4 regions of the Mesorhizobium sp. LNJC405B00 genome follow, and region 2 is predicted to be linked to each of the others. Evidence: predicted binding sites of a transcription regulator. Region 2 holds the regulator's gene; each other region holds the start of a gene.
What was found. The regulator LexA, encoded in region 2, represses DNA repair genes until DNA is damaged. The targets are predictions, from matches to a motif close to TGTTCNNNNTGTGTTCNG.

Region 1 (2,202 bases), on a different contig from region 2:
CAGCCATGCGGGATTTTCGCGCAGGTCGGAGAGATAGGTCGGAATACGCACCGCAATGCGGCGGAGCAGGCTGCCGTTGCGGGCAATGGCTTCCAGGCTGGGGGCGCCGGATTTGTCAGGGGACGAAAGGTTCATCGGGGTCCTCAGATATGAACGGCAGCAACGACGACGCGGCGCTTGCTTACCGCTCCGGCACTACCCAAACCCCGATATCCCGCATCAACGGAATGCTAATCCCGCGTCAGCTTTTGTGCAATGCACAATAGCTTTTTGCGGCGAAAAAGAGGGATGGTGCTGCGACCGTGCCAATGCGGATGAGACGCCGACGCTGCCCCTCATCCGCCCTTCGGGCACCCTTCTCCCTGGGAACGGGAAAAGGGAGAAACATCACTTCTTCGGCGCCAGCCAGATTTCGGCGTCGAGCCGCCTGGTGGCGAGACCGCGCGCAAGGGCTTCGGCGCTGTGCGCGTTCTTCGACAGGGCAGCGGCCTGGCGCTTGCTGATGACCAGCCCTTCGGCCAGCGCCCGGTTGCCCGAAAACACCCGTGACAGGAACGGCGTGCGGCTGCCGCGCGCACGGGAAAAGCGCGCCGGCATGGTTTGCCGCGCCGTGTGAGCGACAACGTCGTCGATCCAGCCCTCCGCCAGCCTTGCGCCGGGTTCCAGAAACAGCAGCCAGTCACCCTTCGCCTGCCTGATTCCCGCGGCAATGCCGCCGGCCACGAAGTGGCAGCCGGCATGATCGGCAACCCGATGCGTCTGGTCGGTCGAGCCGGTGTCGCAGACGATGACATCGCGCACCACGCCCTCGACCGCGCCGCCGATCAACGAGGCGAGCGTGCGGGCAAGGCCTTCTTCGTCATCCCGGGTTTCGATGAGAACGCTGAACATTTTTAGCCGAATAGCGGAAAGCCCGGCGCAGCGCCAGTTGTGCATGGCCCAACGAAAAAGTTCTTGCTTTGTTCTCATCAGCGAAATAGGATTATTTTCATGAACAGAGCGATTCGACAGCCAGCCGACAGTCCTTGGGAAAGGGCCAAAATGGAACATATCGTGCGTGCGGACATTGCTGCTTTCGGAGCAGGGCGAGCCGAGATGGCCAATGCGATGATCGAACAGAGCGGCATGCGCGTCCGTCCGGATCGCAACCGCGGCCGTTCCGCCGGCATCAACCCGTCCGGCCGGTTCGAGCCGGTCAGCCGGCATGTGTTCGACGACGGCTGGAATTCGCTGGAGGAATTGCCGCCGTTCAAGACCGAAGTGCAGGTCGAGAAGCCGCGCACCATCATCACCCGCAACGAATCGCCCGACATTTCCTTCGACCGCTCGATCAACCCCTATCGCGGCTGCGAGCATGGCTGCGTCTATTGTTTCGCCCGGCCGACGCATTCCTTCATGGGCCTGTCGCCGGGGCTGGATTTCGAAGCGAAGCTGTTTGCCAAGCCGGATGCGGCGCGGCTGCTCGACAAGGAACTGTCGAAGGATGGCTATCAGCCGCGCACCATCGCGATCGGCACCAACACCGATCCCTACCAGCCGATCGAGAAACAATACCGGATTATGCGCGAGATCCTCGAAGTGCTGGAGGCGCGCGGCCATCCGGTCGGCATCGTCACCAAATCCCATCTGGTGACGCGCGACATCGACGTCTTGTCGCGCATGGCCGAACGGGGCTTGGCCAAGGTGGCGCTGTCGGTGACGACGATGGACCGCATGCTGGCGCGCACCATGGAGCCGCGCGCGTCGACGCCGACCAAGCGGCTTGAGGCAATCCGGCAGCTTTCCGATGCCGGCATCCCGGCCTCTGTCATGGTGGCGCCGATCATTCCCGGCCTGACCGACCAGGAGATGGAGCGCATCCTCGATTCGGCACACGCCGCAGGCGCCCGCGAGGCCGGCTATGTAATCCTGCGCCTGCCGCTCGAGGTGGCGCCGATCTTCAAGGACTGGCTGCTGCGCCATTATCCCGACCGCTACCGGCACGTGATGTCGCTGATCCGTTCGATGCGCGACGGCAAGGACTATGATTCGGAATGGGGCAAGCGGATGAAAGGCGCCGGCCCCTATGCCTGGCAGATCGGCCGGCGCTTCGAGATCACGGCCAAGCGGCTCGGCCTCAACGCCGAGCGGCGCACGCTCCGAACCGACCAGTTTGTCGCCGCCGCCAAGGCGACCGAGCAGCTGATGCTGCTCTGAGAGTAG
Region 2 (2,202 bases):
GGTCGTTGCCGCCCACTATCGTCTCTCACGGTGCGGGTCTGTTCTCGACGATCCATCGGATGATGCGGTCGACGCGTGGTACGAAAAACACGATGCCTTCCATGCGGCGCTGCTCAGTGCCGCGACATCCAGCTGGCTGCTGCGCTTCAATGCGACGATTTCCGACCAATTGCATCGCCATCACCGCTTTCTGGGTCTGGCCCCGACGCTGCGCGCCGCCGCCGGCCGCACGGATGGCCACCGGAAGGCCGTGGCGGCCCTGCGCGACGCCGTGGCGATCGAACACCATACCGCCCTGATGGAAGCGGCCCTCGATCGCGACGTCGAACGTGCGAAAACTCTGATGACCGCTCACATCGGCTACACGCTGCAGGTCTATGCCCAGAGTGAACCCGGCGCGGATGCTGCGCAGCCCCGTCCGAAAAGGAAGCGGCGATCGTAGCCGACGACGCAGGGCACTTTGTCTTCGTTTCACCCCGTTGCCGGCCAACGACTACGAGCGGCGCTCGCAGCGCCGAACGTTACGCTGAACAAAACGTCAACACATTCATTAAACTTTAAAAGGTTGCGGAACACAACTGGAACAGATAGTGTTTGTTCTGGGTTTGTTTTTTCTGATTCTGGTTTCAGAACCCTTGGGGGCCGCGATGCTGACGCGCAAACAACATGAGCTTCTGATGTTCATCCATGAACGCCTGAAGGAGAGCGGAATCCCGCCGTCCTTCGACGAGATGAAGGAAGCGCTCGACCTCGCCTCCAAGTCCGGCATCCACCGCCTGATCACGGCGCTTGAGGAGCGCGGTTTCATTCGCCGGCTGCCGAACCGGGCGCGCGCGCTGGAAGTGCTGCGGCTGCCCGACTCGATCGCACCAGGCCTCAATGCGGCGAGGAAGTTTTCGCCGAGCGTCATTCAGGGCAGTCTTGGTCAAACCGGCCAAGGGCAAGGCGGCCAAGGACAAGGCGCGTTGGGCCAAGGCGGTCTCGGCCGCCAGATCAAGCCGGGCTCGCCGTCGCGTTCGATGTCGGCCGGCAATGACGATGCCGTTTCCGCGATTTCAATCCCGGTTATGGGACGCATCGCCGCCGGCGTGCCGATCGACGCCATCCAGCATCAGACCCATTCGATCTCGGTGCCGCCCGATATGATCATGGGCGGCGAACACTACGCGCTCGAGGTCAAGGGCGATTCGATGATCGAGGCCGGCATTTTCGATGGCGACACGGTCATCATCCGCAATGCCGACACAGCCAGCCCCGGCGAGATCGTGGTGGCGTTGGTCGACGATGAGGAAGCGACCCTGAAACGCTTCCGCCGCAAGGGCGCCTCGATCGCCCTGGAAGCCGCCAACCCGGCCTACGAGACCCGCATTTTTGGACCGGACAGGGTGAAGGTGCAGGGCAAGCTTGTCGGATTGATCCGGCGCTACTGAGCCGGCTTGGGTTTGTACTTTTCACGCTGGTTGTAAGGCGGCAGGCCGCGCGCTTCGCGGGAGAAGCGGCGTTGCTCGTGCCAGGGGCGATACGGCTTGTCGACGGCGAAGCGGATGGTTGGCGCTGCAGCTGCCGATTGCGGATCGAAGAAGACGGCGGCGCTGCCGTCGCGGGCCAGCTGTTTCTTCGTCACGACCAGCACCAGCGGGTCGCGGCACGGATTGTAGGCGGTGGCGTCATCGATGACGATCAGGCTCGCGAAGGCACAGGCCGGCCGCGCCGTCTTGCGGTCTTTCGCAAGCGCTACAATGGCTCCGGAAGGGTGCCGGGCGATACAGAGATCGCCGGTGCAATAGAAGGGCGAGCCGGGCGGCAGATCGAGCGGATCGAGATCGAACCGCGTATCTGTTGCCTCGAAAATCTCAGGTGGGATAATGGTTTTGGCCCGCAGCGCCCGTTTCCAATTGTCCGTGGTGAATTCGTTGGAGCGTTCGCGGTTGAGGGCGAGTTCGCCGCCACCGATCGGCATGGCCACCAGATGCGCATCCTCGGATATGAGCACGTCGGGCGTAAGCACCTGCGGCACCGTCAACAGGCCGGCCAGCGCGAAAGGCACGGCCGCCAACCTGAGCCAGGTGGTGGCCATGGTGGCGATGACGAGGGCGACCGCCACCAACAGCACCGAGCGGATGGAGATCAGCCCGACGGCGTCGACCGGCGAGCGCTCGGAAATCCAGGCCGATATAGCGATCATCGCCATCAGACCCTTGC
Region 3 (2,202 bases), on a different contig from region 2:
CTCGCCGCTGGTGCAGCCGACACGATGAGGCGCACCGGGGCGGCGGTCGGCTCGGCTTCGCCGGCCTGGCGCAGCAGGAACACCGGCCGGCCGGCGTTTTGGGCGCGCGCGTGCAGCCGGCGCGTCGCGGTGAGGTCGAGCCGCTGCGGGCTGCCACGGATTTCGAGGATGATTGCGGCGAGCGCCGTCATCTTCGCGGCCTCCTCGGCTACCCACAGCGCATCGGTGAGTTTCGGCGCCTCGGAAAACAGCAATTGCTCCGGTGCGAGACCGAACATGCCCTGCAATCCCCTGGCATAGGGAAAGCCGGCCTCGCGAAAAATCTCCGATGTGCCGATCCACAGCACGGGCAAGGGCTGGCCCTTGAGGATCAGGCTGACAAGCGACAGCACAAAACCGGCGACGGCCCCGGCATTGCGGGTCTCAAGGCCATGGATTTCGCTCAAGGCGGCTTTCGGAAGGCCGCCGCTCAGCGCCGCATCGAGGCGCTCGACGCCGGTGGCCAGGAAAGCATCCGGCGAAGCCACGGCAAGCCCGCGCCGGATGATGGTGACATCGGCATCGGGTTCAGGCGCGGCGTCGAGACCGCCGCCAGGACCCGCGCGCAGCCCCTCGCCAGCCGGCGCGGCCAGGCGCTCGGGCAGCGTTCCCTCGATCTTCGCGATCTGGCGGCGCAGGGCAAAAACAGTCTCCCGCGCCACGGCTGATGTCGCCATGACGGTCAATTTCTCTCACAATTGTTCCTGTTATGTTCCTATAGATTCCAGAGGGTGCCGGAAGAGTCAAGCGGAGTCAGAAGGAATTTATTCCTTGATCAAAGGTAGCGAGCCAACCTTAGGCTTTGGTCGCAGTCATTCGGTGCAAAGAAACAGTCATTGGCCAGGTACCCGTCCATTTGCCGAGTCCGGAGGGAAAGCCTATATGCCGGGATCAAAGGACAAAGCATGGCCCGCATCTACAAGACCCGCACCTGGCACGACGAACTCTCGCCCTCGATCGAGGAGATGGAGTTTCTGGCGCTGGAGGCTTACGCGCATCTGCCCGACGATTTCCGCAAGCTGACCGGCGAGATCGTCATCATGATCGCCGAATTCCCGACCGACGAGATCATGGACGATCTGTCGCTGGAGACACCGTTTGATCTGCTTGGCCTGTTCGAGGGCCGCGGCATCGCCGAGCGCTGGAACCCGCAGACCGGCGAAGGCCCGAACCGCATCACCCTCTACCGCCGCGCCATCCTCGACTATTGGGCCGAAAACGAAGAGACGCTGGGCGACATCGTCACCCACGTGCTGATCCACGAGATCGGCCACCATTTCGGCCTGTCGGATGATGATATGGAGAAAATCGAAGAGGCGGCGGAGTGAGGCTGCGCCGATATTCAGGTGAAGCCGGCCTGCGAACGGCAGCTTCCTGCGCTTCCGGTGCTCGCGTACTTTAAGTACGCTCCGCTCCGGTTCTCGGAAACCACTGTTCTCGGCTCGGCCTGACCTGAATCTCGACACAGCCTGCGTCCGTGCCTGGCAAAGCCTACCAGTCGCTCAGCTTGGTATCCGGCCCGTATTCCTGGCCGTCGATATCCTTCACCACCGCCTGGCCGCAGCGCATCGATTTGGTCTTCTTGTCGTAGGCGTAGGTCGGCGAGCCGTACAGGTGCCAGCCCTTGTTCAGCGCCGCGGTCACCTTGTGGCAGAAGGTTGAATCGTCGGGGGCGGACAAAAAGCGGTAAAGTCTCATGGATCAGATCCTGTCGTGAGTTCGTCTTTTCGGGGCGGATCATGCGCCGATGGCGGCGGCCTTCGCCAGCAATTTCTCGGCCTGCGCCAGGTGCAGCCGCTCGACCATCCTGCCGTTCAAAGCAATCACGCCCTTGCCGGCATTTTCCGGCAAGGCGAAGGCATCCTTCACCGCGCGCGCCTGGGCCAAGGCTTCGGGCGCGGGCGCAAAGGCTCGGTTGGCGGTTTCGATCTGGGCGGGGTGGATCAGCGTCTTGCCATCGAACCCCATGGCAGCGGCTTCCGTGCATTCGCGCGCAAACGCGTCGAGGTCGCGAAAATCGTTGGAGACGCCGTCGAGCATGTCGATGCCGCCGGCCCGCGCCGCCAGCACCATCTGCATCAGCCAAGGCACGAGGTAGCGCCGATCAGGCGTCGCCAGAATGCCGGTTTCCTTGACCAGATCGTTCGTTCCGGCCACGAAACA
Region 4 (2,202 bases), on a different contig from region 2:
GCTTTCACCGCGCTCGGGGCCGCCATTTTCGAGAAACTTCTCGGCGATCAGCCCGGCATTCTGCCTGAGTGCCAGTTCGATCTCACGCGCCGTGTCGGGATTGTCGCGCAGGAACAGTTTGGCGTTTTCGCGACCTTGGCCGAGACGCTGCGAATTGTAGGAGAACCAGGCGCCCGACTTCTCGACCACGCCGGCCTTGACGCCGAGGTCGACCAGTTCGCCGGTCTTGGAGACGCCCTCGCCATACATGATGTCGAACTCGACCACCTTGAAGGGCGGCGCCAGCTTGTTCTTGACCACCTTGACCCGGGTCTGGTTGCCGACGACCTCGTCGCGGTCCTTGACCGAGCCGATGCGGCGGATGTCGAGGCGCACCGAAGCGTAGAATTTCAGCGCGTTGCCGCCGGTCGTGGTTTCGGGCGAACCGAACATGACGCCGATCTTCATGCGGATCTGGTTGATGAAGATGACCATGGTGTTGGAGCGCGAGATCGAGGCGGTCAGCTTGCGCAGCGCCTGGCTCATCAGACGCGCCTGGAGACCGGGCAGAGAATCGCCCATCTCGCCTTCGATTTCGGCGCGCGGCGTCAGCGCCGCCACCGAATCGACGACCAGCACGTCGATGGCGCCTGAACGCACCAGCGTGTCGCATATTTCCAGCGCCTGCTCGCCGGTGTCCGGCTGCGAGATCAAGAGGTTTTCCAGATCGACGCCGAGCTTGCGGGCATAGACCGGATCGAGTGCGTGCTCGGCATCGACGAAGGCGCAGATACCGCCTTTCTTCTGGGCTTCGGCAACTGTGTGCAGCGCCAATGTCGTCTTGCCCGAGCTTTCCGGCCCGTAGATCTCGACGATGCGGCCGCGCGGCAGGCCGCCGACGCCAAGCGCGATGTCGAGGCCCAGCGATCCGGTCGGCACGGTTTCGATCTCGACGACCTGCTCGTTGGCGCCAAGCCGCATGATCGAGCCCTTGCCGAAGGCGCGCTCGATTTGCGACAGCGCCGCGTCCAGAGCCTTTGATTTGTCCACCGCTTTGTCCTCTACAAGCCGCAAAGAATTCTGAGCCATGATACATCACCCCTTGGTCGTCAATGAAGGCCGGACAATCCGTAATCCCTGCCCATTTTGTACTACTTTTGTTCTCGTTTGGCAAGAGGGGTCAAATATCTGAAAAGCAATCTTTATCCGGATTTGTTCTTTTTTTGTCTCATGGTTTCGTTTCCGGATGTATCCACCATTGGGCCAGACGCGCCGGCTGTTTCGATCGGCCGAATCGCCGGCTTGCCTGCGAAGCTCCGCCGCACAGCGTAGCGCTTGTGCGGCTCGAATAACAAAGGTCATATCGCCGGCATGGTGAAATCAGCAAAGATACTGGCGGTGGGCGGCGCCCATATCGATCGCCGCGGCCAGGTGTCGGGCACGTACGTGCCCGCGGCGTCCAACCCCGGCACGATGCGCGAGGATGTCGGCGGCGGCGTATTCAACGCGCTGCGCAGCCTGGTGCGGCGCGGCGTCTCGGCCTCGCTTTTGTCGGTGCGCGGCGGCGATGCCTCGGCCGAGACGGTTGCGCGCGCCATCGCCGACTCCGGCATTGCCGACCTGTCGGCGGTTTTCCTCGACCGCACGACGCCGAGCTACACGGCGCTGATCGATCGCGACGGTGAGCTGATCACCGGCTTTGCCGACATGGCGCTCTACGATTTGGCGTTCCCCAAGCAGATCCGCCGCTCCAAGGTGCGCGAGGTGGTCGCCGAGGCCGATGCGGTGCTCTGCGACGCCAATCTGCCATCAACGGCGCTGGAGCGGCTGGTGGGGCTCGCCGCCGGCAAGCCGGTGTTCGCCATTGCCATTTCGCCGGCCAAGGTGGTGCGGATGATACCGGTGCTGAAGGAGCTCGCGCAGGTCTTCATGAACCGGCGCGAGGCCATGGTGCTGGCCGGCGTCGATGCCAATGCCACCGAGCGCGAGACCATCGACGGACTGCGCTGCAGCGGCCTCACCAGTGGCGTGGTGACGGCGGGCGATGGCCCGGTGCTGGGATTCGACGAAGCCGGCGCCTTCTCTATCCTGCCGCCGGCGCCGAGAAAAGTCGCCGACGTCACCGGCGCCGGCGACGCGCTGGCCGGCGCCACCATCGCTGCCCTGCTGCGCGGCCTGCCCCTGCGCCAGGCATTGCGCGAGGGCGTTGCCGCCGCCACGCTG

Region 1: the regulator LexA is predicted to act here: its motif matches at 950-967, upstream of X756_RS156190 (PA0069 family radical SAM protein).
Region 3: the regulator LexA is predicted to act here: its motif matches at 739-756, upstream of X756_RS148875 (metallopeptidase family protein).
Region 4: the regulator LexA is predicted to act here: its motif matches at 1,127-1,144, upstream of recA (recombinase RecA).

What each region holds. Positions count from the first base shown of each region.
Region 1 covers NZ_AYWC01000003.1:563,811-566,012, reverse strand. The annotation lists gene X756_RS156180 (hypothetical protein) at 1-135, opposite strand, end outside; gene X756_RS156185 (glycosyltransferase) at 388-891, opposite strand; gene X756_RS156190 (PA0069 family radical SAM protein) at 1,042-2,196, shown strand.
Region 2 covers NZ_AYWC01000007.1:191,426-193,627, forward strand. The annotation lists gene X756_RS150390 (GntR family transcriptional regulator) at 1-442, shown strand, start outside; gene lexA (transcriptional repressor LexA) at 648-1,430, shown strand; partial or broken gene X756_RS01000000165600 (ComEC/Rec2 family competence protein) at 1,424-2,202, opposite strand, start outside.
Region 3 covers NZ_AYWC01000008.1:182,152-184,353, reverse strand. The annotation lists gene X756_RS1000000169935 (hypothetical protein) at 1-716, opposite strand, end outside; gene X756_RS148875 (metallopeptidase family protein) at 945-1,367, shown strand; gene X756_RS148880 (DUF1737 domain-containing protein) at 1,531-1,737, opposite strand; gene X756_RS148885 (CoA ester lyase) at 1,777-2,202, opposite strand, start outside.
Region 4 covers NZ_AYWC01000016.1:2,606-4,807, reverse strand. The annotation lists gene recA (recombinase RecA) at 1-1,068, opposite strand, end outside; gene X756_RS141510 (carbohydrate kinase family protein) at 1,351-2,202, shown strand, end outside.